3 regions of the Paenibacillus sp. MDMC362 genome follow, and region 2 is predicted to be linked to each of the others. Evidence: riboswitches for the same ligand, from Rfam matches in the RefSeq annotation. Region 2 holds a riboswitch; each other region holds the start of a gene.

Region 1 (9,871 bases), on a different contig from region 2:
GATGAGAAATTTGAAATTCTGACAAGGGAGCATCAGATGTACTTGGCGGTCATATTTCAAGAAACCATTGAGCGAGGCATACAATCGGGCGAGCTTGCGAGCGGCACGGACGCGAAAGCTTTATCCCAAGCGCTGATCGTATCGCTGATTGGGTTGACCGTCATGTTGAAATCCCGTCCGGAGCGCTCATTCGTAAATAATACGATAGAGGTGACTCTTACATTGCTTAAATAAAAGGGGATCTGTAATGGAACGTTTATAGGCGTTATCCTACCCAAGTAATTTCGCGGGATGACGTTGAGTTTCATGTTTACGTGTTGTTGCAGCCGTCCAAGCATAGTAAACTGTTCTAAAAAAACAATAGTAGGTGCATCGATGAATATGAACATACGAACAGGACGAATAGAGGAGCTTCAAGAAATCATGGCTTTGATAGCCCGCTGTGTTGCGGTCATGCAGGCTGGAGGCAGCGATCAATGGGATGATCAGTATCCGAACCGAGAGGTCATTGGTGAGGATTTGCAGCGAGGAACATTGTTTGCAGCTGAGGGCGAAGGCCGGATCTTAGGGATTATCGTCCTTGACGAATCGCAGGCTGAGCAGTATGAGACCATTAACTGGAAGCAGATGAAAGGGCCTCATTTAATGATGCATCGGCTTGCTGTCGATCCGGAAGCCCAAGGACAGGGAGTTGCGCGAAAACTGATAGCCTTCTCCGAAGAATATGCCGTGCGAGAGGGTTACACGAGTCTGCGATTGGATACCTACGCCAAGAATACGGCTGCTCTCAAGCTGTATCAAGGATTAGGTTATGACCTGCGGGGAGAAGTGAACTTCCCGGGCAGAGCATTAAGCTTTCCGGTATTTGAAAAGGTGCTTGGATAAACAAGTCATGAAGTTAGTCTGCTGAGGATCAGCGTGTATGCTGGTCCGAGGTGGACTTTTGCTGTTTATTAGGAAAACTACGATTACATGCATCATGGCGAGGGGGCTTTTCGGATGCCCATTTTTACCTTCTATTTAGATTTTTTTCAAAATAGGTATTGCAATTGGATGCAGGGATAAGCGATAATGTATTTAGATGAAATTCTAAATAGAAATATGGGTGATGCACATTGGGCTTTCCGGAAACATTCAAGGCGTTATCTGATCCGGTGAGACGGGACATCCTGGTTATGCTCAAGCGCGGCAAAATGTCAGCCGGAGAGATCGGCCAGCATTTCGATATGACCGGGGCGACCATTTCGTATCATCTGTCGCAGCTGAAGAAGGCCGGACTGATATTTGAAACGAAATATAAAAATTATATCTACTATGAGATCAACGTGTCCGTCTTCGAAGAAATCATGCTGTGGTTTTCACAATTTAACGGGGGGAAACAAGATGAGGAAAAAGAATAGTTCGATGCTGGTTATAACAACGCTGATATGTTTATTGCCAATTATTTTATCGATGACGCTGTATAACCAATTGCCTGAGCAGGTGGCTGTTCACTGGGACGCAGCAGGCAATCCGGATAATTATGTGTCGAAGGCGGTTGCGGCGTTTGTCCTTCCGTTGATTACTGCGGTTCTTAACGTCGTTGTCAATGTAGCGCTTAACAACGATCCTAAGAAAATGAACGCTGCCCCGGTATTAAGAACGATGGGTCTATGGCTCATCCCCGCGCTGTCTCTCATTCTCATGCCGATCACGCTGTTCAAGGCCATGGGGGCCGAGCTGCCGATCCAGACGATTGCACCGGCTCTCGTGGGCATGCTGCTCGTGGTCACCGGTAATTATTTGCCGAAGAGCAAACAGAACTATACGGTGGGCATCAAGCTGCCTTGGACGCTGAACAGCCAGAATAATTGGAATAAAACGCATCGTTTTGCGGGGTACCTGTGGATGGCAGGCGGAGCGTTCATGATCCTGACGGCGTTTCTGAAGGCGAACCTTGCCGTTGCAATCGTCCCTGTCATTATATTAATTGTGGCGGCTCCAGCGATTTACTCGTTCACTTTGTTTAAAAAGGGTGTGTAACGGGCGGGGCAGCAACACAAGAACGTCCCGAACGGCCAACAAGCTGACTCCATGAACGATGGGTCAGCTTGTTGTTTATTTTACGGCAGAACACGGGCTCATCCGTATCGGGTACCAAATAATGACATGAAAAGCTGAACTCCATAGTGATGGAATCCAGCCTTCCCCTTGCCTTATTTGCCGTACGGATGAATCGTCTGAATGGTGCCGTCCTCATTATAGGTCAGCTCGGTAAATTTGACGCTGCGTTTATTGTCCGCTCCGCCGGAAAGGGAGCTGTCATGGTAGAAGAGGTACCATTTATCCTGGAACTGAACGATGGAGTGATGGGTCGTCCAGCCAATTACGGGGGTTAGAATCGTGCCTTTGAACTCGAAAGGCCCCGTTGGACTCTGACTCGTGCCGTAGACGATTTTGTGTGTTGAGCCGGTAGAGTAAGAAAGATAGTAGGTTCCGTTGTATTTATGGACCCAAGGTCCTTCAAAATATCTTCGCTCTTCATCCCCTGCAACAATCGGGTTGCCCTTGTCATCAACGATGGATATTTCTTGGGGCGTCTCTTTGAAATTAAGCATGTCATCGCTCAGCTCAGCAACCCGCGGTCCGATAGCAGGCGCGTCTGCGGCAGGCCCTTCCGCATCCGGAATGTGCGACCCGGTCTGCCATTGTTCCAGCTGTCCGCCCCAGAGGCCGCCGAAGTAAATATAGGCACGATTGTCGTCATCCATGAATACGGCAGGGTCGATGCTGTAGCTGCCCGGAATGTAATGAGGCTCCGGTTTAAATGGGCCAGAAGGAGACGAGCTTGTCGCTACGCCGAGACGGAAAATATCGTCATGATCCCTGGCGGGGAAGTATAAATAGTAAGTGTTGTTCTTGAAGGCAGCATCCGGGGCCCACATTTGCTTCTTCGCCCAGGGCACATCCTTCACATGAAGAGCTTCGCCATGGTCCACGCATGGAGCATCCACATTCTCCATCGACAGAACATGGTAGTCTTCCATGTCATACTGGTCGCCGTTATCATTGGACGTGTTCTCATGATCCAAGTCATGGGATGGATAAATATAAATTTTACCCTCGAATACATGGGCGGATGGGTCTGCAGTATAGATATGGGTTACGATCGGTTCGTTAGGCTGTACGGGCTTGTTCATCACGTTTCCTCCTCGGATCATTGCATTGTAAGCGCTTGTATTCATTTTATCAGACGCGATCCTCTCCAAAAACCTAAGAAAATTAGGTTTTTCACCTAAAAATATTAGATCTTTTTGGATTGAGCCTTAGAAGTGATTCCAAAAGACCGTCTCTTCTAAGGGTAAACGTGTTGAAGGATGAGCCGGAACGGACTTCTTGCCGATCGCAACCAGCATTACGGGAATCAAATGGCGCGGAACCCCGAATGCTTCCATAAAAAGGCTTGAGTTATATCCGCCCATCGGGCATGAATCAAGACCGCGCGCCTTTGCAGCCAGCATGAGCTGCATGGCGGCCATGGAAGCGCTCCGTATCGCTTCCTCCTGTGCAAGTTCAGGCGCATTGGTGTAGGAATTCATTATCTGCCGGACCAGATTCGTTTTAACCTCCTCTGTCATGAATCCTGCCTGAACCGCTTGTTCATATATCGCTTCGGCATGTTGATGGGCCTGCAGGTTTCCCAAAACCGCGATGATAGCGGAGGCTTCAACGATTTGCTTTTGCCCATATGCGATGGGTAACAATTTGTCTTTGGTGGCCTTGTCTGTAATGGCAAGATACGTCCAATGCTGCAGATTCCAGGCGGAAGGTGCGGTACTCGCGATCTCTAACATTTCTTTAATCTCTTCATGACTAATTTTGTGTTGGGGGTCAAAATGTTTTACCGCTTGACGTTCACGTACAGTAGTTAAATAATCGGCATGAGAAATGGATGCCACGCGAATCAGCTCCCTATCATAGTTATCTTCATTCTTAAGGCCGGGAAGGTGTTCCCAACGCAGCGAACGGTTACTTGAATATAGGATAATGATGTGTTTGAAACCATTCCCTATTTTGACAACTGTACCGATACAGTGGTGAGATCCTGTATAATAAGAGTCGCGAGGGGGCGGGGTAATGAAAAAATATTTATCCATTCTTACCGATATGGAATCGAAAATTCAAGAAGGACAATATCGTTCAGGGCAGAAGCTTCCTTCCGTTCGAAGCGCGGCCCAATCCTACGGGTGCAGCATTAGTACCGTGATTCGTGCTTATACTGAGCTTGAGAAACGGCACGCCATTTATTCGGTTTCGCAAAGCGGTTATTATGTAGTCCAGAAAGATGGGGATTCGGATAACATGGATAAGAGTTTGATTGATTTTGCGTCGGCTTCTCCGGATGTGAATGTGTTCCCTTATCTGGACTTTCAGCACTGCTTGAACAAGGCGATTGATACCTATAAATATCATCTGTTTACTTATAGTGATGGGAAAGGAATGGATAAGCTCCGCCAAACGCTTGTGTCCCATCTGGCTGACGCTCAGGTATTTACCGTGCCAGATCGGATCGTGGTGACATCAGGTGCAAATCAAGCGCTGGAGATACTGGCTAAGATGCCGTTTCCAAACGGAAAATCGGTGATTCTCGTTGAGCAGCCAAGCTATAATAACTATTTGCAATATTTGGAGGCGGAAGGACTATCCGTCATTGGCATACCCCGCTCAACAGCCGGGATTGATCTGGGAGCACTCGAGGACCGGTTCAAAACGGGGAACATCAAATTTTTCTACACGATGTCCAGATATCATAACCCTCTCGGAACGTCGCTTCGAATGGAAGAGCGGAAAGCGATCGCCGCCCTGGCCAGCCGATATGACGTGTTTGTGGTGGAAGATGATTACATGGCTGACCTTGGCAGTGGACGCGGATTCGACCCCATCCATGCTTATAACCAAACTTCGCATATCATCTATTTGAAGAGCTTTTCAAAGATTATATTTCCAGGCCTGCGTTTAGGTGCCGTCGTGCTGCCGGAAGCGCTGCTGGAGGGATTTCATGCTTATAAAAAATATGGAGATACCTCACTGCTGTCCCAAGCAGCGCTCGAAATTTATATCAGCAACGGTATGTATGAACGGCATAAACAGAAAATCTACAGTCAATATGAAGCCAGAATGCAGGCAATAGACTCCGCTGTGAAACGGTACGGGGGAACCGGGCTCGTTAAAGTCGTACCCGGTGACGGCGGAATATACAAATTATTCGAGCTGCCGCAGACTATAAACTTAGAGCGGCTGATCAAGCGGCTGAAAATGCGGAACATCTTGGTGATGCCCGGAAAGTTGTTTTATTTGTCCGATTATCTGGAAAGGGAGAAGTTTTTGCGAATCAGCATTTCCAGAGCGCGCTTGGAACAGATAGAGAAGGGGGTTCAAGCGATCGTTGAGGAAGTGAAGCGGGAAGAAGGCAATCGATGGTGATTCTTTCGGGTCATGTTTATATTTAGGTTGCATTTCATAAAAATGTATTTTATATTCATCTGGTAGTTATATGATAAAAAGCTATTACTTTCGATTGTTTCCGATATGGTGTGTTCTTCCATATTCGGCAATGATCGCGGATTTATTTTATGAAATGACATCGTACGATAATGGCAAACCCACTGAAAAGTGGCGACGCAAAGCTATAGGGGCTAAGGCGGATCACTCGTATCCGCTATGCTAGCCAGTTACCGAATACGACGGAAAAGCCTCCGTCTATTCAGACAGGGGCTTTTTGCGTTTATTTCTAAAAAAATTCCATTTTCTAACCAAATTCTTTCAGGTTGGAGGAGTAGTAGCTAACGTAAAAACTGCCAACGTTTTCAAGGAGGGAAACAAACCAATCGATTGATCACCATCTAAACCAACAAGGAGTTGTATTCATGAATATGGACCAGGTCAGGAAATTGCTAGCTAGTAAATTAACCATTCTTAAACAGCCGGAATGTCCCAACATCGGTCTTGTTGGTCCCGTTAGGCTCCCTGTGCAGTTGGAGGACAATGAGGCTGTATTTAAATGGTATACTTGGTTAAATACAGGTAATTCATTTATGGATAAGAATGACATTCTGGAATCATTATCTCAGGCAGATCTTGCTTCACATCAGCAGTCTTCCGTACTAGTATATGGCGATTTTGCCAATGAGGAGCATGCCCTGATACGGATGCACAGCATTTGCCATACCGGAGATATCTTTGGAAGTAAACGATGCGATTGCGGCTACCAACTGCGGGAATCCATGCGCATGATCATCGAAAACGGTACTGGAGCTCTCTTTTATTTGGCGAATCACGAGGGTCGCGGAATAGGGCTTTTCCCCAAATCGTTAGCTTATCTTTTGCAAGATGAGGGGTGCGATACTGTAGAGGCCAATCTAAGCCTTGGCTTTGCAGATGACCATCGATCTTATGATGAAGCCATACGTGTACTCCAAAGCTTGCGGCAAAAACCAGTCACCCTGATTACAAACAATCCTAGAAAGCTGCAGTCTTTGCGGGAAAAGGGACTTTTAACCGATCATCATAAATCCATTTGGGGAGATGTATCCGAGCATAATAATCGGTATTTGGCAACGAAGATCGAAAAATCAGGTCATATTTACGACTCTTTGGTGGAGACAGCTTTATTATGATGGGGAGTGTTAATCATATGAATTTAGACCAACATTTTATGAAGCTGGCATTGGATTTGGCAGGTACGGCCAGTGGGAAAACCAATCCGAACCCGGTCGTTGGCGCACTGATAGTCAAAGACGGACAAGTAGTTGGCGCAGGTGTTCATAGGAAAGCTGGGGAACCTCACGCAGAGGTGCATGCATTTCGGATGGCTGATGGGTATACCGAAGGCGCAACGCTCTATGTTACGCTGGAACCAAGCCCTCAATCCTCCCCTTGCATAGAATTAGTCTTGAATTCGGGAGTCGCAAGAGTTGTCGTGGCGATGGAGGATCCGAATCCGAAGGTGGCCGGAAGAGGCATTCAATTATTGAGAGAGAATGGAATAGAAGTTGATGTGGGTGTATTGGGGAAGGAAGCCGAGTTACTTAATGAACGATTCGTGCACAATATGTCAAAACGACGGCCGTTTATCATTTCCCAGGTAGCCATGACGCTTGACGGAAAAATTGCCGCGTCAACGGGGCATTCTAAATGGGTTACATGTGATGAAACACAGCTTGTAGTACATAAATTAAGAAACAAAGTCGACGCCATATTAGTAGGAATTAATACGGTGTTGGCCGATGATCCGCTCCTTACGACCCGACTGCCGGAAGAAAGTGGGAAGAATCCCATACGGGTAATTTTAGATTCGAATTTGAGGTTGCCCGAAGATGCCAAAGTTACCGATTGTTCGGAAGCAGCGACATGGGTAGTCACGAAGGAGGGTGCTGATCCGGGAAGAGTACACATGCTGCAGCAAAAAGGAATTGAAGTTCTGTTCGTTCCTGTGAACCGTTTCGGGCTGGATCTCCATGCATTATCGGATATGTTATATCAGCGAGGTGTTACCGACCTGCTGGTAGAAGGAGGCAGCGAAGTAAATGGATCATTCCTTCGAGCCAACCTTATTGATAAATGGATGATTTATATCGCTCCCAAAGTGTTGGGGGGACGGCAATCCTTCTCGCCCTATGGCGGCTCGGATTTGGAATTAATGGATGACGCGGTACGCGTAAAGATTCAATCCGTACAACAAATCGGCGAAGATATTTGCATTACCGCTTATCCGGATTACCATTATTCCATGTCTAAAAGTTCCTGCGTAACAGATAATCTGAATGAACTTTCCTTGAATAGTTATTAGTGAATAGACAAATAGAGTACATGATATTATGGATGATAGAAACGGCAGCGGGATACCCAACTGCCGTTTTTTCTCATTCGCATATTCGAATCTATTATTGTCGGTTTTTCAAATTTTCCATTAACTGGTTATCAAGTCCCATGTTGATAGCATAAATCAGATGGTATATTTTTGTAAGAGACATTTTATGTAGAGCTGCTGATAAATCGTATGAATACATGCTCTAAGCAAGGGGGAAAATGGTATGCTTGTTGGAGAAGAAGGGTTCAGCATATCGAAAGGAAGATGAGTACGCATGGAAAATCCTAATAAAGTCTACAATACTGCGGTCGAAGCAACGCTGGAGGTCATTGGCGGGAAGTGGAAACCGGTCATTCTCTTTCATCTTACTTTCGGAAAAAGACGCAATAGTGAATTTTTATGCCTGATTCCCCAGATCACGCAAAAAATGCTGACACAGCATCTGCGAGAGCTGGAAGAGGAAGGCGTTATAATACGAAAGACGTATAATCAGGTTCCTCCCAAGGTGGAGTATGAACTCAGCGAGTATGGCTGGAGCTTGAAGGAAATTCTTCATTTGATGTGCCGATGGGGCGATATTCATATCGAGCGAAAATACGGCGAATCCGCCATGGTGCTGGAGAAGCCTGCATTTGAGGATCGGCACTAAGAGGTATGATAAATGAAGGAGCCGACTATTCCTTGTAGAGTCGGCTCTTTGTCATGCAGCTTGCGCGATAGCTTAGGGAATGACTTTACGCCGCCGGAGCTCGTCAAAGATGTTCATGAACATGGCTTCCGTATCGACATACTCATGAAATCCGAAGCGGCGGGCCTTCGAACCGTCTGCAAAGAAATCATAATCCCAGGAGAACACAAAATCACCGAACTTCCAGGAGGAAACCTCTTGATATGTGTGCTCCGCAAGTCCGTGATGCTCCACCATACGATTCCAGACCGGCTCTTTATCCGCCATAACCGTTTCCAGATTCATCTGCAGAGGCGGTGCGGTTTCCAGTTCGAAATACTTCGCAATCTTCGGCCATAACTCGTTCCAACGGAACAGATCCCCATTCGTGATGTTAAATGCTTGATTGGCACATCGTTCATCGGTTGCGGCCCATACTGTAGCCTTCGCGAGCAGATCGGCATCGGTCATCTCCAGCAGACTGTGATAGGCCCCCGGCTTACCTGGAAAACGCAGAGGAATGCCGAGCTCTTTCGAAATCGAGGCATAGACGGCAATGACCATCGCCAGATTCATCGGGTTCCCAAGGGCGAAGCCGCTGACAACGGATGGGCGCAGCGCCGACCAGGTCCAGACTTTGCCTTGCTGCCGTTCCTCGAGGAAGTTCTGCTGATCGATATTGAATTCTGGCGGCATATGGTTCGCATCCGTCTCCCGGGCCGGCGTCTTGAATGGACCGAGATGCGCGCCGTATACCTTGTAGCCCTGCATCAGACTGACATGCTGCAGATTGGCAGCAATGGGCTCGATAGCTTCCACGACATGGACGAGCATCGCCAGATTTGGTGCGACAAGCTCGGCCCACGTTGGCCGGTCCTGATAGGCCGCATAGAAGATATGCGTCACTTCGGTCAAGGAGCTTAATTTGGCAATCGTATCCTCCTGATCAAGCAGGTCGGCGGAGATATAACGTACCCGGTTCGTGGATTCGCCGCCTCGGCGCGATACGCCGACGATGTTCCAATCGGGAAGCGTGGCAAGGTATTCGATGAGGTTGCGGCCGATCACCCCGTTGGCTCCTACAACCAATGCCGTCTTTTGCGAATGATGTGAACGTTGATCTGTATTCATTTATTCATCTCCTAAAGTCATACTTGATTAATGTCATTTTGCACGTTAGGGTTCGGCTTGAGAAGTACGCACTTTGAAGTGACCTAGTCACTTTTTGGTAATGTTTAAGCAATGCAAAGAGGTTGACAATTAGTTTTGAATCACTTGCCGGATAAGAAACCCGTGGATAAATTGGATCTGGCAGAGCATCAAAAGACTTCCAGCTTGTGTGCCGGAAGTCTTTA
Region 2 (9,871 bases):
GGTCTGCTCTCTACCTATGGGATTGTCAAACTGCCGCTCATCGTGGAATGGCCGCTGGTCATTGGGCTGACTCTGATCGCGCTTGTTATCGCCATCAGCGGCTGCTGGCTGGCTTCGCGAATGCTCCGCCGCACCTCCCTTCGCGTGCTGGTCATGGATTCATGAAGACCGTCCATGAACAGAAGATGACCTCCGAATGTCGGAGGTCATCTTTTTTACTTCTTGCTTTGATAGATCTAAAGTTCCCCACACAAGCGGAAAACCGAATAGTTCATAGCATGAAAACCCATCGATCTCCTTAGCTCCATACTCCATACATCTGCCAGACTCCATTACGGTACGATGATCAACCACTTTATAATCCCCCTCTACAACGAGGGGTTTTCCCTCTTATTCCCCCGACATTTGAAATCCAAACAGAAACACATAAGGCACAGAAGGTATCTTCTGTGCCTTATGTGTCAAATATGAAGAAAATCTACTTTTTTTTGATATATTCCTCTTGTTTTTTTAATTCCATGTAACGAATAATCAGCTTATCCAACGACTGTGAAATTGCAACAACATCTTGATGCACCAATTCGAAACTGCTGGCCACTCGCTCAAGTTCTCTTCGGAGAAGTTCGAGTTTTTTCGATACTTGTTTGAGCTCACTCTCGATAGAAATCACCTTGTTCACCCACCCCCGTCGTAACAAGTGATTGATGACAGTCGCCACAGTTATCGATAACGCGAATCAGTTTATATAACTTACTTATCATTATAAATTTCGACAGCAATAAAAAAAATACCCAGAATTGGGTAATCTTTGTTTTAAGACAAGTTTTAGGATGATTATGTAAATTTTTTAAGAAATGCTCCTTTATGGTTGACTCTCGTTTTTGCGTATATCTTTTTTATAAACGTACGGACCGTGCTTTGGCTAATCCCATAAATGCCTGCAATTTCAGGTACGTTTTTATTTTCCAGCCACCCATAGGCTATTTCTTTTTCCCGATTTGTTAATTCATATTGGTCAAAGTGAGAATAAGTCAGCTCTTTTTGTAAAATGGGGTCCTTTTGAGGTAATTTTTCTTCAATATTCTTGGCCAGGTGTTCAATGAGCGGTATGGCAAATGTAACCTCGTGCAAATAATGAAAACTAAGACCAAGGTAGCCTATGATCACATTTTTTATTCGAAGGGGAGTACAAACACACGCCAATTCTGAAAACACGCGATTACTATGCTCGGCCCCGACTACGACCGAAAGCGATTGTTGTTCCATAGATAATGAAATAGCATTGCTACCTGCATCTTTCATTGCCAACGAGGTCCCATTTTTTATATTGTTCCTCTCGAGAAAGCTTCTTAAAGAACCTGTTCCGCAATAATCGATAACGGCACCATCCGTATCTGTTATAACAAATAAATAAGGTATGGACAGCAAATCGTTCATATTCCTGGTTTCCTCTTGCAGCAAATATAGAATTTCTTTCCGTTCAATCAACCTTCCTTTTATTTCAGATATACTGAGGATATTAGGAAAATGATCGTTTGCTTCCAGCAGTGTTCTACGGCCCATTATTTTCCCTTCTTCCTTTTAAGAATAAGTGATTAATAATGAAATCGATCTTCTAGTCATCTCCGCTTCTTAATTCGGTAGCTTATAAGCGAAAATAAACAATAAAAAACCACCATCCATTAAGATAACCATAGCAAAATAGGACGGAGGCTTCCGTCGTATTCGGCAACTGGCTGGCATCGCGGTCTTAGGCAGACCCGCATTAGCCCCTATAGCTTTGCGTCGCCACTTTTCAGTGGGTTTGCTATTATCGTACGAAACGATTCGATTGTGTGACCGAATATTATATCTACGATTCACCTGCCTTTCAATATATTTAAAAAAGTCCCTTTTCAGGTAGATAAGACTCGTTAAGACTAGTACAGGTCCCCCTTTTATAAAAATTTAATAAACAACACAAATAACCTCCATCAACTTAAAGACATAGGTGAACAAAACTAGTAAGAAGTGACGGAGGCTTCCGTCGTATTCGGCAACTGGCTGGCATCGCGGTCTGAAGAAGATCACATTAGCCCCTGTAGCTTTGCGTCACCGCTTTTCAGCGGGTTTGCTATTGTCGTACGAAGAGTATGAATTTGTCGAATATCCAAACATATTGTGACTTATTCAAACTATAACTTACATTGTTTTTCATTTAATATAGGTCGCACGACCCAAATTCCCATATTTTTGTTATATTTGTCAATCACTCTTACACGTATACAGAATCACTTTTTGCGCCAAGCGGGTTGATAGACCGATTTCGGGGGAGGGAACTGGTGAATCCAGTTAATGATCCGGGTTGAGATCCACTGGCATATAACTGCAAGGATAATAATTTTCCAATCGATCGCATAGGCAGCGAAGGCGAATATGATTCCATTCATCCAGAACAATGAGGTGCCCGGGTTGATTCTTTTATACTTATAGATGGCTAAGGCAACGTAACCGATTCCCCCGTTCGATACCCTCTGCTTTATGAGGATGGCGACACCTGTTCCGAGAATAACCGAGCCGAAGAGAAGATCGATCCATACGTTGCCGAACGGGGGTTCTAGGAACACCTCGAAGAAATTAACGGAAACGGACGTCACCGTTATAACAAATATGGTCCCGAAGGCACTGACACCATCAAGATAAGGGACTGTAAAGGCGAGGAAAATAAAATTAGCGAGCCACAGTCCGAGACTCATCGGGATCTCGAACGCATGGTTCAGAAGCACCGCGATTCCAGCTCCTCCCCCCGAAGGAATGGCGTGAGGAAACAAGAACATGGCCATGGCAAAACCTTGAATGATGGAGCCGGCGGTAATGTAGAAAAGTTTCTTGGAAGCATGACGATAGAAAAAGGGGCTCTTCCGCCCGGGTAGGATCTGTAAGTTCACACGGAATCATCCTTCATCGATTAGAGTAACAAGCTAGTCCTGTTTTTTTAAGTGTATGCTTGTTCCCTGAAGGGGATACCGGGATAGATCTTTTTAACGAAAATATGTATAGGCTGACTCTGGAGATATCCATAGCAGCCCGCTAGTATTTATCATTCTTCTTGTGGTTTGGTCTATGTTTTTAAATCACGTAACAAAATCCATCTGTTTGATTCTCTCTCACCCCAAGTTCAAACGTATCTTGACGAAGGCCCCGGCGCATCGTTTCAAGGGAAAGCACTTCGGTGGGTTGGATATTTCCCAAATGTACATGAGATCCAAATTTACGGAGAAGCATCGCTTGCTGCTGCTTAAGAGGTGCCTCCCAAATCAGCTTTCTTGCATCCGACACGTTGTCGATGATATTATTTATCATTTCTTCCTGACACTCGCCATGCTTATCGTAAATACCGATGCCCAGTCCTGACTCGCGCGCTTCAACGATGATAAACTCGGCGCCTACGTCCAAATCCGCTTCCATCGTATACGCGAGCATTTCGGCGTCGATGTGGGAACCGGATTGTTTTTTACCATATTCCGTATAAACCCGAAGTCCGCGTTGTTTACCTTCCCGGATGAGTTCCGTTCGTTTTTTTCGAGACATTTCAATCGTGCCGTCAGATACTTCTATAGCGTTAAATCCGAGACGGCAAACGGTATTAAAAAATGCGGGGACGACATCTTGCTGCACGGCTGTCTCAAGCAAGGTCCCGCCGGGCATGACCGTGATTCCATGTTGTTTGGCTAGATTGATCTTGTATAGCAGCATTTCCGTTTTATACAGCGGAGCCGTCCCAAAACCGAATTTGACACAATCGATGTAATCCGAGGCTGTTTCGATCACATCCGAGAACATGTTTCTACCCAGGCCTTTATCAATAACCATTGTCATCCCGCGTTCCATGACCCCGTAGGTGTCGTGGTCTTTTTTGCCGTGTTCGGGATTTTCGCGCAGCCCGCTCGGATCACATATCTCCATGGGCCAAACTGTTCGCAGGGAACTGTTCATTCTAGGATCTCCTCAATTCTTTTTGATTTAGTCGTTTAATCCAATGACATTGGCATAATATGCTCATACCCATTGACAGGTGCCCATCTTTTGTCATAGGGATTTGTCACGGTCATCCGATCTGCCGAGGCGGCTTAATCAAAAAGAACACCAAACCTAGAGTAACCAAAGATAGTGAAGACACGGTTATAAAAACAACCTGATCCGATTTATCCATCATCCACCCGAACAAGGGTGGCCCTGCTGCAACTCCCAAAAATCGCAAGCTATTATAAAGGGACGTAATCATCCCTCGCTCACTTTTCTCAACAGCGCCGGTGATCATCGTATTCAAGCAAGGAAGAAGCATTCCGGTTCCGATGCAGCTGACTGTCAGTAACCCGATAAACACGTAAATGTTCTTAAAAAAGAAAAGTGTAGCTGCCAAAGATAGGGTCATGGCAATCAGTCCGATATTCATCAGCCAACGAATCAGCAGGCCATTCTTCTTGATCAGGCTTCCAGTCGTATAGGAAGTGATAACCATCCCGAGTAATGGAATGGCCAAAATCAAGCCCTTCACGACCCCGTCAATGTTATACGGCTTGTCTTCAAGAATGTTGGACAGATAAAACAGTATGCCAAACAAAATGAATAACCCCAGCGAACCGGCAAAAAAAGCAGTGATGAGCCAGCGGCCTTTTTCTTTAAAGATGCCTCCGATTTTTCCGAGGTACTTCCTTAGTTCTTGCTTTGAATGTTGTTTCGATTCCTTGATCATAAAAATGACGGCCAACAACGATAGTGCACAGAACACGGGAAATGCGAAGAAGGAAGCATACCATACGATGAGCATAAGCAAGGAGCCGATGATCGGGCTCAGTACCTTGCCCGCGCCATTGGAGGCTTCGATTAGGCCCAGTGCCTTGCTCTCTGTCCCGCCATCGTATAAATCGCCGACGAGCGCCATGGCAATCGGCGCTGTTCCGGCGGCCGCTAGCCCCTGAATCGCCCTCGCGGTAATAATCACCCCAAAAGAGTTCCAAATGGCACCGAATCCTGCCAGAATGCCGGCGCCTCCATATAGGATCAGGGCGGGTATAATAATAACTTTGCGTCCAAACCGATCGGACAAATAACCAATAATCGGAATAAACAAGCCAGCTGCCAAGGAGAAAATCGTGATGATCAAGCTGCTTTGGAATTTATTGATACCCAGCTCCCTTTGCATTTCGGGAAGCCCGGGAACTAGCATGGAATTGCCGAAAACGAGCACGATCGGGATCGTCGCCAGTGCGATAAATTCCCACACTTGACCCTTTGAGCCGGTAGAATTTTTCGATTTTCCGGTGGATTCGCTGTCTTGTGTCTCCGCGGAGCCGGTCTGCAGGTCGATATCGCTATGAAAGCTGATATTCAGTTTTCGCTTTTTGGTCTTCTCCATGGTATCGCTCCTCGGACTTGAAGTTCGTGTAGAAGAGAACATTATCTTTATTACCACGCTTCCTAATTATCACCACATCCGGACTTAATATTCCATCAGCTGCCGAATCGATTAGAGGATTGGAGCACTCCTTGGATTTGGGCAAATATACTGTTACTAAAATAGCCCATTGTACCGGGTTAAAAGGGGATACGACATGCCGATACAGATTATTCAAGGACACCATCACACCTTGGGCGCATCACACATCAATGTTGTAATTGATGTTATAAGGGCTTTTACCGTAGCGCACTATGCCTTTATCCGTGGGGTTCAGGGTATCATTCTGGCAGGAACTCTGGACGATGCCTTGCGTCTAAAGAAAATCTACCCTGACTTTTTATTGGCGGGAGAGATACGGGGTCTGCCGATTCCGGGGTTTGAGCTGGATAATTCGCCTGCGCGTTTACATGACTTCGATCTTCGGGAGAAATTTCTGATCCAAAAGACAACCAATGGAGTTACAGCGACCCTAAACGCATTGAGCACCGAGCATCTATTCGTAACCGGGTTCACAAATGCAAGAACAACCGCAGAGTTTATAAAGAGGAATTTATTAAAAGACGATGGCATGATGATTAATGTAATTGCTTCGCATCCGTCAGGGGATGATGATCTGGCCTGCGCACAATATATAGCGGAGATTCTCCAAGACACTAATCGTATATCTGCCGAGCAAACCATTGAACGAATTCGAAAGTCAGAAGCGGCCGGAAAATTTTACGATATTGAAAAACCGGAATTTTTACGGGAGGATATCTCGTTTTGCATCCAAGAGATCCCTTCCGATTTTGTAATGAAAGTGAATCTGAACAAAAACCATCCGTTGATTGAAAGGCTCCAGGTGGGGGTCTTTAATCACTGATTATGCTAGGTACCGCTTGTGAGTTTCTGATTCCTCATCATAAGGGTATAATTTACATTGATAAAAGAACGAATGTTCGCATATAATACAAACAAACGTTCTCGTCAATGAGGTGGTTAACGATGTTGAGTATTGGGTTGAAACCAGATGAAACCCAACTGGTGAAGGATTATATTTTATTACCCCTTTTACTTGATGTGTTAGAGCATGACCGTTCGGTCCTATGCAGAGCAGATTTAAAGACCCCGGAGCTAACGAATGCGATGATCGACCACTTGCAGGCAGCTGCATTATCCGATTTAGCTCTGGCTCGCAGGAAAATGCGTGAATACGCCATTAAGGTTTACGAGGATCGAAAAACAAAACTTGGCATTGAGGTTGAATTCATCTGCAGAGGGTATCATCACAAGCTGTCTATACTGTGGGGGCTGATTGAGGCAGAGATCGAGCAGAGATCGTACACCTACCTGGGGCTAAAAATCGCAGATAAGGGGAGTTCGCTGTGAAATCATCTAACCGAGTGATCATGTTAGGGGATTGCCAGTCCTTTTATGCATCTGTTGAGAAAGCAGACCACCCCGAGTATAAAAACCGCCCGTTGGTCGTTGCAGGGGATCCGGAAAGACGTTCAGGCATCGTGTTGGCTGCTTGTCCGCTTGCTAAAGCAAAAGGAATAACGACGGCAGAGCGATTAGGAGAGGCACTATCCAAGTGCCCGGATCTTGTCGTCATCAAACCCAGGATGCAGAAGTATATTGACGTTTCGATGCAAATCACGGAGATATACAAGAGTTATACCGATTTAGTTGAGCCTTACAGTATCGACGAGCAATTTTTAGACGTTACCGGTTCGCTGCATCTGTTCGGCACACCGGACGAGTTAGCCAAAACCATTCAGCGTCATATCATGGATGCCACGGGTGTATACGCTCGCTTCGGCATCGGCGAAACCAAAATCCTGGCTAAAACCGCCTGTGATAACTACGCCAAGAAAAATCCGTCCGGCATCTACACGTTGTCCAAGGACTCGCTTCCCGAGACCCTCTGGAAACTGCCCGTTAGCTGCATGTTTATGGCCGGCAGCAAGATGACCCGCCACTTTAACGTAATGGGCCTGCCCACGATCGGCAGCGTGGCTCAGACGCCTCTTGCTAAATTGAAGCAGATGATGCGCCGTAAATTCGGTAAAAATTCCGATATCTCCGCCGAGATGTACTGGCGAATTGCCAACGGAATCGATGATAGCCCGGTAAGGCCAGGCACGCACCAGGTTGACCCTAAATCGGTTGGACATATGATGACCCTCCCTCGCGATTATACCAAGCTGGAAGAAATCAAGGTCGTGCTGCTGGAGCTGACGGAGTTGGTTTGCCAGCGATGCCGCGGTCTTGGTTTTATGGGGCATGTGGTGTCGGTCGGTTGTATGGGGGCAGACTTTGACCGCCCTACGGGATTTAGCCGACAGATGAAGATGGAGGATCCATCGAATATTACGAATCAGGTTTACCGCTGGGCATGCCGGCTGCTTGAAACGTATTGGGACGGCCTGCCGATTCGGCGGGTCGGTATTAGCTTGTCACAGTTTTCCCCGGATACGGAATACCAATTGTCATTGTTTGATACCGGACGGGAGCGGTCGATGGCACTGGAACGGGTGACCGATGCCCTGAAAAATAAATACGGGAATTCGATTGTGATCCGAGCCGTATCCAAAACGGACGCAGGCCAAGCGCTGGATCGATCAGCCAAGATAGGAGGACACTATAAATGACAACACGAAAAAAGCTTGAGGGCAATGGGCTGTGGGAATCCAGCCGGATGATGCTGCCGGAACACAAAGAAACCATCATTCGCAGGCAACTGGAAGAAGGACGGAAAGGTCGGCCGACGCTGGATCCGCAAGAAATGGAATTAATCGAGGGTGCGCTCGCCGAGTCATTTCATGAACACCGCATGATTACCGTGAAGCTATTCGATGAATATGAGGACACGCAATTGACAGGAATTGTCGTGCTGATCCATACGTTTAGACGGGAGATCAAACTATCCATGGCCGAAGAGGAATCACGTTGGATTAAAATTGACGAAATCATTTCAGCAGGATCATGATTTATAAAACTAAACCCGGCGTGAGATGAACACACATTAAGTACCTCTGATCTCGATCAGAGGTACTTTTGGTATTTATGTTACTGCACATTGGTTTAGACACGATTCCTAAATAAAAATCAGATCGAGAAAAGAATCGAGAAGATGGGTTGGATGATCCAGTCCCTTTTCCGATTCCGTATGCTGGGCTGAATTCAATTCAACCAAGCCATGGATGAACGCATACATGATGGCGGTTAATTCGGTTGGAGATTTCCGAATGTTTTCTGCCTTTTCTAAACACTACCAAATTCAAAATACGTGCACAAAATAGCATATATAAGTTTTCGCGAATCGTTTATGCTCTCCATTGTTTTTCGAATCGTGCTGGTCAGCATCTCAAAATTTTCAACCGCAACAGCCGCCAGCAAATCTTCCTTATTTTTGAGAGCTACCTGAATATTACCGTTAATGCTTTCGATCCGGGAATGATGCCAGGCACGGGACTTGCTCAAAGCTATACGCCGATTATGAGATTTGTTTGGAACTATCTTATGCCTGTTTTAACGCTATTTTACCCTAACGTGAATACGGTGCGTCAGTCCGGGAAAGCTTTGGCTTCGCTAGTAACCGATAGCAGGTTTAACCAAACGACAGGGAAATATTTTGAAGGTACGAAACAAATAAAATCATCCGAACTTTCTTATAACCATGAAAATAGGAAACAGTTATGGGAGGCTAGTGTAGCGTTGACCAGTTTGAATCAAACGGAGACAATTTTAGAAACGGGGATATAACTCGCCCCATGATCTGATCTCCGAACAAGCCTAATGGACGGGATTGAATCCCCAACATGGAAAACGGCTCCCCTTGCCCAGGTAATTGGACAAGAAGAGCCGAAGTATAGCGTGAGACGTTATGGTTTCATTTTTATCCGTTTGCGACCTAACCATACACCGAAAGCGATCAGCCCGAGCCCCGCCAAATAGAACGGATAAGGACTCGATTCTCCCGTTTTTGGAAGCATCGGAACCGTCGGTTGCGGTGTCGAAGCGTTCTCAGACGGAGTTGGTGCATCCGGCTTTTGAGGCTCAGGATCGACTCCTCCTCGCGGAATATCCTCTTCGTCAATATCGATGGCAGGTGTTTCCGGCTCTGCTGGAGGTGTCTCAGGTGTTTGAGGTGTCTCAGGTTCTTGAGGCGTCTCAGGCGTTGTTGGTTCACCTCTTGGAACATCCTCGTCCGGCACCTCTACCTCACCGGTCGGATTGTCCGGATTGGTTGGGTTCCCCGGATTACCTGGGTCTGTCGGATTGCCAGGATTCGTTGGGTTCCCCGGATTACCTGGATCCGTCGGATTACCAGGATTCGTTGGGTTCCACGGGTTTCCTGGATCCGTCGGATTGCCAGGATCTGTTGGGTTCCACGGGTTGCCTGGATCGGTCGGATTGCCAGGATCCGTTGGGTTTTCAGGATCTGTT
Region 3 (9,871 bases), on a different contig from region 2:
TACACCTCCACCGGCAAGCTCATTCTCGAGGTTCGCGACAACGGACAAGGCATGAGTAAAGAGAGACTGCAGGAAGTGAATCAGATTTTGCAAAGTCAGACGAATACGACGCAGCATATCGGGCTGTATAACGTTCACCGTCGTTTAGTTCTCCTGTATGGTGAGGAATCCGGCATCCACATTGACAGCGCGCAAGGAAAAGGCACCTGCGTGGCACTAACAATTCCTTTCGAATGGAGTGGATATCATGTTTAAAGTACTGCTGGTCGAAGATGAGGATATGATTCGCAGGGGCATCCGGTTCAGCATCGATTGGGTTCAATACGATTGCATCGTCATTGAGGAAGGGCTGAATGGACAGGATGGTTACGAGAAGATCTGCCAGCTCAAGCCGGATATCGTCATAACCGACATCACCATGCCGATCATGGATGGCATCTCGATGATTCGGGAAGGCCTCAAGCAGCATACCTTCAGCAGCATTATTATCTCCGGTTATAATGAATTCCACCTTGCGCAGCAGGCGCTCCAGTTAGGCGTGAGCGAGTTTCTGGTAAAGCCCTTAGAGGACGAGCAGCTGGTGGCGGCACTCGAATCGGCCAAAGCTAAAGTGGATCTAATCCGCAAATATGAAGTGATCTCGAATCATCCGCAGGAAAAGGAGGAGATTCTAAACAGCAAATTTCTGGAGAAGGAAACCAAAACCTCGAAATACGTGGCCAAAATGATCTCCTATGTACAGGAGAATTATGCCAAGAAAATCAGCATTCATGATCTCGTGGAGGAGATCGGCTTAAGCGCCTATTACCTGAACCAGAAATTCAAGGCAGAGACCAGCTATACGTTTAATGAGTTTCTCAATCGTTATCGCATCCAGAAATCGATCGAATTACTGAAGTCAGGCGATAACAAAGTATATACCATCGCGCAGGATATCGGATTTAGCGACTACAAGTATTTTATCAGCATCTTTAAGAAGTACGCACACGTAACGCCAAGCCAGTATCAGGAGTATTTCGAGGAGAAGAATGGATAGAACAACGGGTATCTAGATGCAAGAGGTGCTCGATCGTACTGATTGTTGGCACACCCCCCTGCTAGGAATGAGCAGGGGGGTGCAAAATTTTTATCTATGATTCCTGTCGTTCATACAACCGGTACATGGATAGTTCGTCACTCATCGCTACTGCTTGGGCAAAGGCTTCCTTTACGTCCCTGCCCTGCTGAACGATCTCATAGAACAGCCGCAGAACGAACATCAGCGCATCGCTGCCGTCCGGATAGTCATCCGGCCCGATATACATCCTGCAGCCCCGCTCCAGGAAAGCGTCAGCCAGTGCTGGATCCCCCAGCGAGCAGCCGTTCGCGATCACCGTCTTCCCGTCCAGCTTCGCATAACGTCGAATCTCATCGGCCCCGAAGTCGCCCTTCGGCTCCTCTTCCTCGTATACCTCTTCGCCGAGCTCCGGCATGATCAAGCTGCCTTCATCCCCGTGAAAATTCAACAGGATCATATCGGTGCCTTCATATAGATCGTCGCCTGACAAGACGGAGATCAGATCATTCGGCCTGCCGATCCAATATGTAAAAACGCGCACCCCAAAATACTCCAGAGCCGCCCTTACGGCTTGGCTCTCCATATCGCAATCCGGTCCGACGACCAGAGCGACCTGCATAACCGGCTTACTCACTTCTGTATCAACTCCTGACAATGGTATGGATTTGGAATTGGAGCCCCTTCTATTATTGCCGGTAGCATTTCCTTTTTCAACCAGTCATCACACTTTTCTCAGTATCATCCACCATTGCTTATCATACGATTCGACTTCAACCTCTTCCAGACCTAGATTCGCTTCGCTAATCCAGCTTCTGGCCAGTTGGATATAGTTGCTGTGGAATTCAGAGGAATACCCCATTTCATCATATCCAGAATAAGTAATGTTATCGAATATCATGTATCCCCCTCTTTTTAACTGCTTATGGCTTGTGTCAATGATTTGGATAAACGCATGATATACTGCATCCTTCAATATGCCTTTTCGGTGATAATCCATAACAGCTTGTAACATTTGAGGTTCGATTGACCACCAATCATTATTTACGGTATCCATGCCCTCACGGTTGGCGATAATGGTCTGAACGATATCATTAATAGCGTGATGATAAGCGACAACGTCAAAAGAAGACTCAGGATAATATAGTCCAATATTTGCTGCATCGTCCTCAACAACCTGTATGTTTATGTCCATTCCCTTCGTTTTCTCCTGAAAGTTTTGTGTCAGATCCCTGTTGAGATTTGCGGTCACATAGGTCCCCATGTTGTTGGAATAAGCATCTAAAGCCTTTGGAATGTAAACAACATCACCGGCACCAACCTCCAAAAGACTTAAAGCACGGGGCATATTCAGCTCCATGAAAAGATTCTGCCAAGATGCCGAATAATACAATTGAAGATATTCGAATACCCTCTGCTTGGATATACCTATCGGTACGGCTAATATGTCTTTTAATTTGTTTTCCATTTGGACCGCGTTCATCTGTTTTAATTCAGAAATCATGTCCTGTGAAAAGTCACGTTTCAGAATATCGTTAAACACGCCGGCACTCATTTTCTCTGCTAGCGTCTGCATATCCATTAGCGTATCCCTCTCTTCGTATAGTTTCTAGAGTATATTCGAATTCATGGTGTTTTTTCCTCTTTATATTATTGAAGAAATTTTCCATTGCATGATGATGGCTGGCGGCTATTTGATCACGCAAAAATGCGCCCAGCTGGTATTATCGAGCTGGGCGCAAATCCTACGCATAAGAAGGCGTTTTATAACGTTGTGAAGCCGTTAATTACCGCTCTTTCGTTTATGTTGAGCCTCGGTTGAAGGCACATGGAAAATCTTCTACCTATGGATATCTAACAACATGATTCCCTATTTCACTAAATATGTATATATGGATGTATGTTTTATTTGATTTTTTTTATTTCTTTAACTGCTCTTATTGGCGGCTGAGATTCTAATTGATCAGTATCAGCGGTAATTCTTACTCTCTGGCCAGTATAATTTGCATGGTCTACCTTAAACTCGATCCCATCCACTACACAGGAGGTCGTAATAGTAAGCGGAGGGTTTAGCTTTAGCTGGTGCTGGCGGAGGTGTTGGGACTTTTTTTATAATGAGCTGCTTAAATCGGCAATATTATTGGATCTCTAGCTTCTCGTATTTTTTAGCTGCCATCTTGCCAGGATAAGAGTCTTCCCTAGTCTCATAGTAAACAATGATTTCTTCACCAACTGTAAATTTTGAGGGATCAACCTTACTCACCCATACGACTTCCCTATATTCGCCAGATTTGATCACTTCGTGCGTATCTTTCTTTAAATCGGAATCGACAATATTACAAGCGCTCAATATAAAGAGGAGACAGCATATTACTAGCATCCATTTTATTTTCTTCATTAGTTTGCCCCCTTACATATTCACTGTTTACTTCTCTCTAATAACTTTATATTCTCCACCTAGGAGACTCTTTAAAAAGATATCCCATAAATCATCTTTATTAGGGAATAATATCCACTGGAGATATTTTAGTTAAATCCTTATTTGACCTAAATTGTTACTAAAATTTATTTAAAGAAATACATAGTATCAACTTTTCGAATTCATATATCCAATATAATGAAATTTGTAAACTAAAACACCACGAAAAAAGGTGGGTACTACGTGAGAAGAATAGGAATAGCGTTGTTAACAGTATTTTGTCTCCTCGCCGGTTGCAATCAGGCGTCTGATGTCCTCGTATCTAATTCAACAATTGATGAATCTGACATCGGCGAACATCGCATACCATATTCCCTAAGTTTCACAGAAGTGGACCTAGAAAAACCACTGAAAAAAATTGTTGAAACAGACTTGACCAAAGTCATACTCAAACAAGAGATAGATAATTACACTACCTATTATTATCAAAAAAATCAAGATGATGAAAATATTTTTGCAGCTATAAAGATTGGAACGAATATTTTTGAAATTGGTCAAGTTGGTTACTCTGCTGAAAATACCGATCAATACACAATTAGTCGAGTTAATGCACTTGATAAGAATTATATAAAAGTAACAGGAGCATGTGGAGCTAATTGCCCAATTAGTTACTATATTCAAACGGATACAAACTCTCCAAAAGTATTGCAAATTGAAGCGCATACGGTGGAAGCAGATGTTGACCAGGACGGAATCAATGAAATTATTGCTACCGTTGGTACTGCTGCCCAAACATCAATTTACAAAATCAAGAATGCTCATATCGTTGCAACGAGTCTAAACGAGACGTTTGATGCGCAGGAAGTGACATATGATAAAGAATCCAATACTTTTGTAGTCGGTGCGGATATCTGGAGGGTCAAGGGTGAGGAATTAGTGAGTCCAAAATAATTAGAGCCAACTTGGCTCTATGAGAAATGACTCCACCATCCTTACTAGTATTATATTGATTGTGAAGCAATAAAAAAATAATTCATATCAGAATAGATTAGCTAGAGGAAATGCACTATCAAGGGTGATAGTGCATTTCCTCGGTAAAATAATTTACACAAATTCGAACAACATACCGATCATAAGTCCGGTAAATTTCCCGATTTTGTCCCGACCCGAAATGGCGTCGAAATACCTTCATAATTGAACATCATGCTCATCCCCATAGATGCGTGCATCAGATTGTGGCAATGCATCATCCATAGTCCCGGATTGTCTGCCTTAACGTACACCTCGTAAGTATCACCTTCTTGCGTTAATAATGTATCAAGATAAACGGGACTTCCGCTCAAAGCCTGACCGTTATGGCTCAGCACCTGAAATATGTGCCCATGCAAATGAAAAGGGTGGTCACCTCCGCCGGCATTCGTAATCGTCATATTTACACGCTGGCCTTCCTTGACCACCAGTGATGGTATTTCATGGAAACCTTTTCCGTTAATGGAGTTGATGAACAGATTCTGATCGAGCTTTAAGGTATAGGACTGATCGTAGGTTAATTTGTCTACAGGAGCATTCGGATCTGGTTCTCCCTAGTCAGTCCATCTGAATAAGCTGTAATCCGAGCGGATCTCCGGTTCGCTACCGGTCCCCAATGTCACCTTCAGGCCTGATTCACTCGTGACGACAACTTTACCTTGGGCGAGTCGCTCTCCCCCTCTGTAATAGCTTCGCATGACCGTGTCGCCAGTGAAGCCTGGTGGGTTGCCGCAGAGGCGGTTCCATGCTGATGGCCCGCCATCCCTTCCATGTGATGCATTTCGCCCATATTTACTTCATATGGTTTTTGCATGCGAATTTGCCAAAAGTACGTGCCAACCAACGCACCCAGCAGAATCGCCACTCCCAACCCCGCTATACCGACCTTCCCTTTCCAAGTTAGCCTCCGCATAAAATCCACTCCTCTTTTATGATTGATTAATCAATTACTAATTCATAAAAATGTTTACCGTTTTTTCTGTAGTTCCCGTATCGTTGCGGCAATTCCATCCGCCGGCTTCGTAGCCGGAATCGGGCCGATAAAACGCTTATATTTATCCCCGCTTAGGCGCAGCGGCTCTTCCGTTAAGTAAAGCATTTCGACAATCTCCTTCATGACGGGGACGAATAGACCGAGCAGCGACAATCCAGCCTTGCCAAGAGCAATAACGGGCTTCTTCATACCCGACGCTTGCTGGGCGATGCGGACAATCTCATGACCGGAAATAATATCCGCCCCGGGGATATTCCAATTTTGACCATATGCTTGATCCCGGCTCGCAAGCTCTACAATCATATCTGCCGCATCAGGCAAGTACACATATTCGCGAGAAACTTTCATGTTTCCGATGAAAAATGCCATTTTGCCTGCCGCGATCGCTTCGAGTGTCCCTCCCAGATAGGAAGCTTGATTGGCAGTCGGTCCGTAATAGTCCGGCAAACGAACAATCATGGCAGACACATTCTTCCATCTGCTGCTAAAGATCATCTGCTCAATAGCAAGGCGCACTTTACCCTTTTTGGTATGAGGGTTTTTGGGATGCTCCTCGGTTACCCGATCCATCTGCCTTCTTCCATAAGGGTAAATTCCGTCTATTGCGACAACCTTCAAGCTTAATCGATTGGCAGCCTCCATGATGGCTTCGCCGAGCGGAATCAATTTACTCTCCATTTCGTGGTATGGGACGTTCGCACAATGGAACAATACCTCCGCTTCTTTTGCCGCAGTTACAATGTCATCCGGCCGGTATGCATCCCCGATTGCTAATGTAAGATGTGAAGGATTGCCGAGTTCTCTTGCAAGCTCCTCCAGCTTTTGCCGCGACCGTCCAAATGCAATCACAGGCAACCCCCTTTTTACCAACTCAGCCGTAATAACAGCACCAGTGCCACCCGTTGCACCCACTACAATTGCTTTTTTCATGTTCATCAACACTCCTCTTATTTGTGATTGATCAATCACTAACTTATGATCACACTATAGCAATTTGTGATTGATTAGTCAATAACCAAATTTCAAATTTATGGCATCGGCAAATGGCCGAACAATTGGCCGGGACGACCGTCAAGTGTTGCCAGAAAAAAACGGACTAGCGCAAACTCGTACGCTAGTCCGTTTCTGTTTGTTCGTTATTTGCCTTCTCTTTGTGTTCTTTCAGATGATATCTTAGCATGAGTATTCCCATATTTCTTTTCACCGTAAGGATTTCGCAGCTGCGAAAGTTAATTATATAAATACAACTAATATATAGGTAAAAAAAATAAAACTATTGCAAAGCCAGGACTTTAAGACTACGCATTTAATTATAAACAAAACCATAGCTCTATTTCATTTCGACAAAATATCATATAAATTTACATTAAACAACAATTCTATATCTCGTACGATAATGGCAAACCCGCTGAAAAACGGGGACGCAAAGCTACAGGGGCTAAGGTGAATGTTCGCTATGCCAGCCAGTTACCGAATACGACGGAAAACCTCCGTCTATTCATTTAGAATACCTGATGGGAGGTTATTTGTGTTGTTTAAAAAAGCAAATATATGGATGTATTACCACGATCTAGATGAATACTGCTTGAGGGAGGATTGAAGTACAAGCGTGGATTTAGAAGAGAATTACATAAGTCATTTATTGAATTGGAGGTAATGATGCGATGTCTGATACGAACATAATGGTTGGTAATTACGAAGAAGTTCCCATTCACCATTCTCTCTCGCCTGAGAGCATTCGCGATCTGATCGAAGAGAAAGTGCCAGCGATTCGAATCCCGAATTATGTCTCTTCGGAAACAGCGCAGAAAATAATCGATTTCATTCTCGCCCAGGCCTCGCTTGATGCCTATACACACGAGGTCTACATCGACGGCGTGCCGGAGCAGAAATATTATGGAGTCTACCGCGTCGGGATCCCGTTCAACTCGACATACGGCACCCCGGCGGGCAGCGCTGAACGGGAGAACTACTACCAGACAGCCCTGCCGGGACTGCGCCGGCTACGCGATCTCTGTGCGCCGAATCTGTCTCCGATCGACCGGCTCCGGCTCGATCTCGATGAGGCCTGGATGGATGGCGCCACGATCGCCGCCTTCGAGGGCCGGAAAATGTTCGCCGGCATGGTGCGCATCATGCCGCCCGACGATTCGCATATTCTCGAAGAGAAGCCGCATGTCGACTGCCTGCCTGCTTCGATCTGCCCGCTCGATCAGCAGCTCAGCGCGAATATCTACCTGAAGATGCCTCCGGTCGGCGGCACGCTCGAGAGCTGGAACGTCCCGACCCTGTCGTATGCCGACATTGAGCGGCTCCCCGACGGCACCATCTCGCGCACCGACTTGCCGAAGCCGGTTGTCATCCATCCCCAGGAGTGCGAGCTGGTGTTGATCAACACCCGCAAGCCGCATGCAGTCAGCAGCTTCTCCGGCGGCATCCGGATCAGCGTCCAGGCCTTCATCGGATACCAGCCGGGCAAGCCGCTGAGGCTGTGGTGCTGACGCACGAGCCGGTCCGCTGCCTGCTCTCCGGCCCCGCGCTTTCGCCCGTCCTCCACGACGCGCTAACGCAAGTCCCGGTCCGGATCTGTGCCGAGCCGGCCTTCGACGACGTCGTGGCCGCCCTCGGAGACCGGGCACCAGCGGGCCCAGATGAGGCCGACCGGCACGACAACCCCGTTTTCTATGGCTGGGAGCCGAGCTACGCCGCCATCATGCGCCTTACCTCACCCGCGCACAAGCATCTTGCGGGCCTATGCAAGGACAAGGCGGCCTTCCGCCGACTGACGTCCGATCTCACTCCCGCATTCCGTTGCGTTGAGCTGCGTCCGCACGAACTCCGCACGTTCCGACCACCATGCGACCGTTCGGTGGTGCTGAAGCCAAGTATCGGCACCAACTCGATCGGCGTCCGGGTGGTCGCTTCGGCTGACGCCTGGGCGGAAGCTGTCGAGCAGTCTCTGGACGAGATCAACCGCGCGTCGGCTCGTGTCGGCACTGATGTGGTGTCCGACACGCTGTTCCTGGTCGAGGATTATGTCGAGGGAACCGAGTTCGCCTGCGATGGTTTTTGGAACCGGGATGGCCAGGCGGTGATCACCGGTATCTACGAACATCCCTTCGACACGCCGGGCGATGTGGCGGATGTCGTCTATTTCACTTCTCGCCCCATCATGCGTGCACTGCTGCCGCCCGCCACTGAGCTGCTGAACCGGATCGGCGCACGCCTCGGCCCTGGGGCACGCCGGTTCGCGTTCCACCTCGAAGCCCGGCTGCGCAGCGACGGCGTGCTGGTGCCAATCGAACTGAATCCCCTGCGCTTCGGGCAGATCGGCTTCTCGGATCTCGCGTTCCATGCCTTCGGCCACAATCCGTACCTGTGCTTCTTCACGGACACGGGCCCAGACTGGCCAGCCCTTTGTATGGGAGACGACGACATCTGTGCGCTGGTAGTCAGCCTCGCGGCACCAGGCACCGACCGCATGGCGCAGACCGCAGATTTTCTAGCTGCGGTCGGGCCGGATCGCGTCGGCTTTGTCGCGGCGGATCGGGAGGAGTCGCCTTTCCTTGGCATCGCCTTCACGCGAGTGTCATCGCGGGAGGAAATTCCCCGGCTGCTGAGCCTTCGGTCGCCTTAGAACAACGGTAATTTTAAAACAGGCTCTAAAACGGCTTTATCCACGATTTAAGCAATGATTCGAACTAGGATTACCTTCATGTCACAAATTTGGACAGGATGTGTCCACTTAAACTGGAAGCGTCGAACTAACGTATCCATCCATCGTGTTATGAGAGGCTGTCCCAAAAGGTCGTTAGCTAAGACTCTTTTGAGACAGTCTTCTTTTATATCCCCAGGACTAACACCAATATAGTGGGGGACTATTTTATGCCAATAAATGCCCCGTATTTAAGCCGTCTTCTACATTTCCCACTAAAAATTTATCATTATCACTTAGTCCCTCAAAAAGTTTGTTAAACTTAATCGTTACATCCTCATTGTCCAGAAGAGATAGTGTAGATATTGCAATATGCCCAAATCGCCATGGTCCAATGCTCCAATGACCTTAAAGTAATTATCCAACCCTTGATAAAAGGTGTTATGGAACAGTTTATTCTGATACATACATTAACATTAAGGCCATAACGAAAGCTATATCAGATATGTCATCAATTTCAAGAGCCAATGAAATTTCTAACCATACGGCTTATCTGAAATGGCAGGGCCTCCCAGGTGATAAACCAAGCACTTCAAACGATTTATTAACCAATTTTTAATAGATAAAGTTGGAACAGTTCCGTCATTTAAGGATACAACCTTTGCAAGCTTCCGTTGGATGCCTCATATCGGGTCTACGGGCTATAGCCACCCCCCATCT

What was found. Region 2 has a riboswitch for cyclic di-GMP ahead of DP091_RS28110 (helix-turn-helix transcriptional regulator). Riboswitches for the same ligand answer to the same signal wherever they lie in the genome.
Region 1: another riboswitch for cyclic di-GMP. It lies ahead of DP091_RS24195 (GTP cyclohydrolase II); the one in region 2 lies ahead of DP091_RS28110 (helix-turn-helix transcriptional regulator).
Region 3: another riboswitch for cyclic di-GMP. It lies ahead of DP091_RS24880 (2OG-Fe(II) oxygenase); the one in region 2 lies ahead of DP091_RS28110 (helix-turn-helix transcriptional regulator).

What each region holds. Positions count from the first base shown of each region.
Region 1 covers NZ_QLYT01000051.1:127,116-136,986, reverse strand. Annotated here, with positions in the region: gene DP091_RS24230 (TetR/AcrR family transcriptional regulator) at 1-234, shown strand, start outside; gene DP091_RS24225 (GNAT family N-acetyltransferase) at 382-885, shown strand; gene DP091_RS24220 (autorepressor SdpR family transcription factor) at 1,116-1,400, shown strand; gene DP091_RS24215 (SdpI family protein) at 1,384-2,022, shown strand; gene DP091_RS24210 (glycoside hydrolase family 43 protein) at 2,196-3,179, opposite strand; gene DP091_RS24205 (nitroreductase family protein) at 3,306-3,938, opposite strand; gene DP091_RS24200 (aminotransferase-like domain-containing protein) at 4,117-5,463, shown strand; cyclic di-GMP riboswitch class I at 5,626-5,719, shown strand; gene DP091_RS24195 (GTP cyclohydrolase II) at 5,907-6,656, shown strand; gene ribD (bifunctional diaminohydroxyphosphoribosylaminopyrimidine deaminase/5-amino-6-(5-phosphoribosylamino)uracil reductase RibD) at 6,674-7,828, shown strand; gene DP091_RS24185 (winged helix-turn-helix transcriptional regulator) at 8,124-8,498, shown strand; gene DP091_RS24180 (SDR family oxidoreductase) at 8,571-9,647, opposite strand.
Region 2 covers NZ_QLYT01000069.1:43,384-53,254, forward strand. Annotated here, with positions in the region: gene DP091_RS28095 (FtsX-like permease family protein) at 1-165, shown strand, start outside; gene DP091_RS28105 (Spo0E family sporulation regulatory protein-aspartic acid phosphatase) at 479-670, opposite strand; gene DP091_RS28110 (helix-turn-helix transcriptional regulator) at 835-1,563, opposite strand; cyclic di-GMP riboswitch class I at 1,725-1,819, opposite strand; cyclic di-GMP riboswitch class I at 2,032-2,125, opposite strand; gene DP091_RS28115 (YitT family protein) at 2,271-2,915, opposite strand; gene comA (phosphosulfolactate synthase) at 3,109-3,975, opposite strand; gene DP091_RS28125 (MFS transporter) at 4,088-5,398, opposite strand; gene DP091_RS28130 (2-phosphosulfolactate phosphatase) at 5,595-6,302, shown strand; gene DP091_RS28135 (YhjD family protein) at 6,425-6,808, shown strand; gene DP091_RS28140 (DNA polymerase IV) at 6,805-8,073, shown strand; gene DP091_RS28145 (YolD-like family protein) at 8,070-8,411, shown strand; gene DP091_RS28150 (Rossmann-fold NAD(P)-binding domain-containing protein) at 8,657-9,187, shown strand; gene DP091_RS28155 (LPXTG cell wall anchor domain-containing protein) at 9,307-9,871, opposite strand, start outside.
Region 3 covers NZ_QLYT01000053.1:88,377-98,247, forward strand. Annotated here, with positions in the region: gene DP091_RS24835 (sensor histidine kinase) at 1-255, shown strand, start outside; gene DP091_RS24840 (response regulator transcription factor) at 248-1,036, shown strand; gene DP091_RS24845 (delta-aminolevulinic acid dehydratase) at 1,131-1,691, opposite strand; gene DP091_RS24850 (hypothetical protein) at 1,779-2,636, opposite strand; gene DP091_RS24860 (DUF3221 domain-containing protein) at 3,192-3,452, opposite strand; gene DP091_RS24865 (hypothetical protein) at 3,717-4,424, shown strand; gene DP091_RS32070 (multicopper oxidase domain-containing protein) at 4,604-4,930, opposite strand; gene DP091_RS32075 (hypothetical protein) at 5,128-5,415, opposite strand; gene DP091_RS24875 (SDR family NAD(P)-dependent oxidoreductase) at 5,470-6,426, opposite strand; cyclic di-GMP riboswitch class I at 6,885-6,971, shown strand; gene DP091_RS24880 (2OG-Fe(II) oxygenase) at 7,161-7,997, shown strand; gene DP091_RS24885 (ATP-grasp domain-containing protein) at 7,991-9,133, shown strand.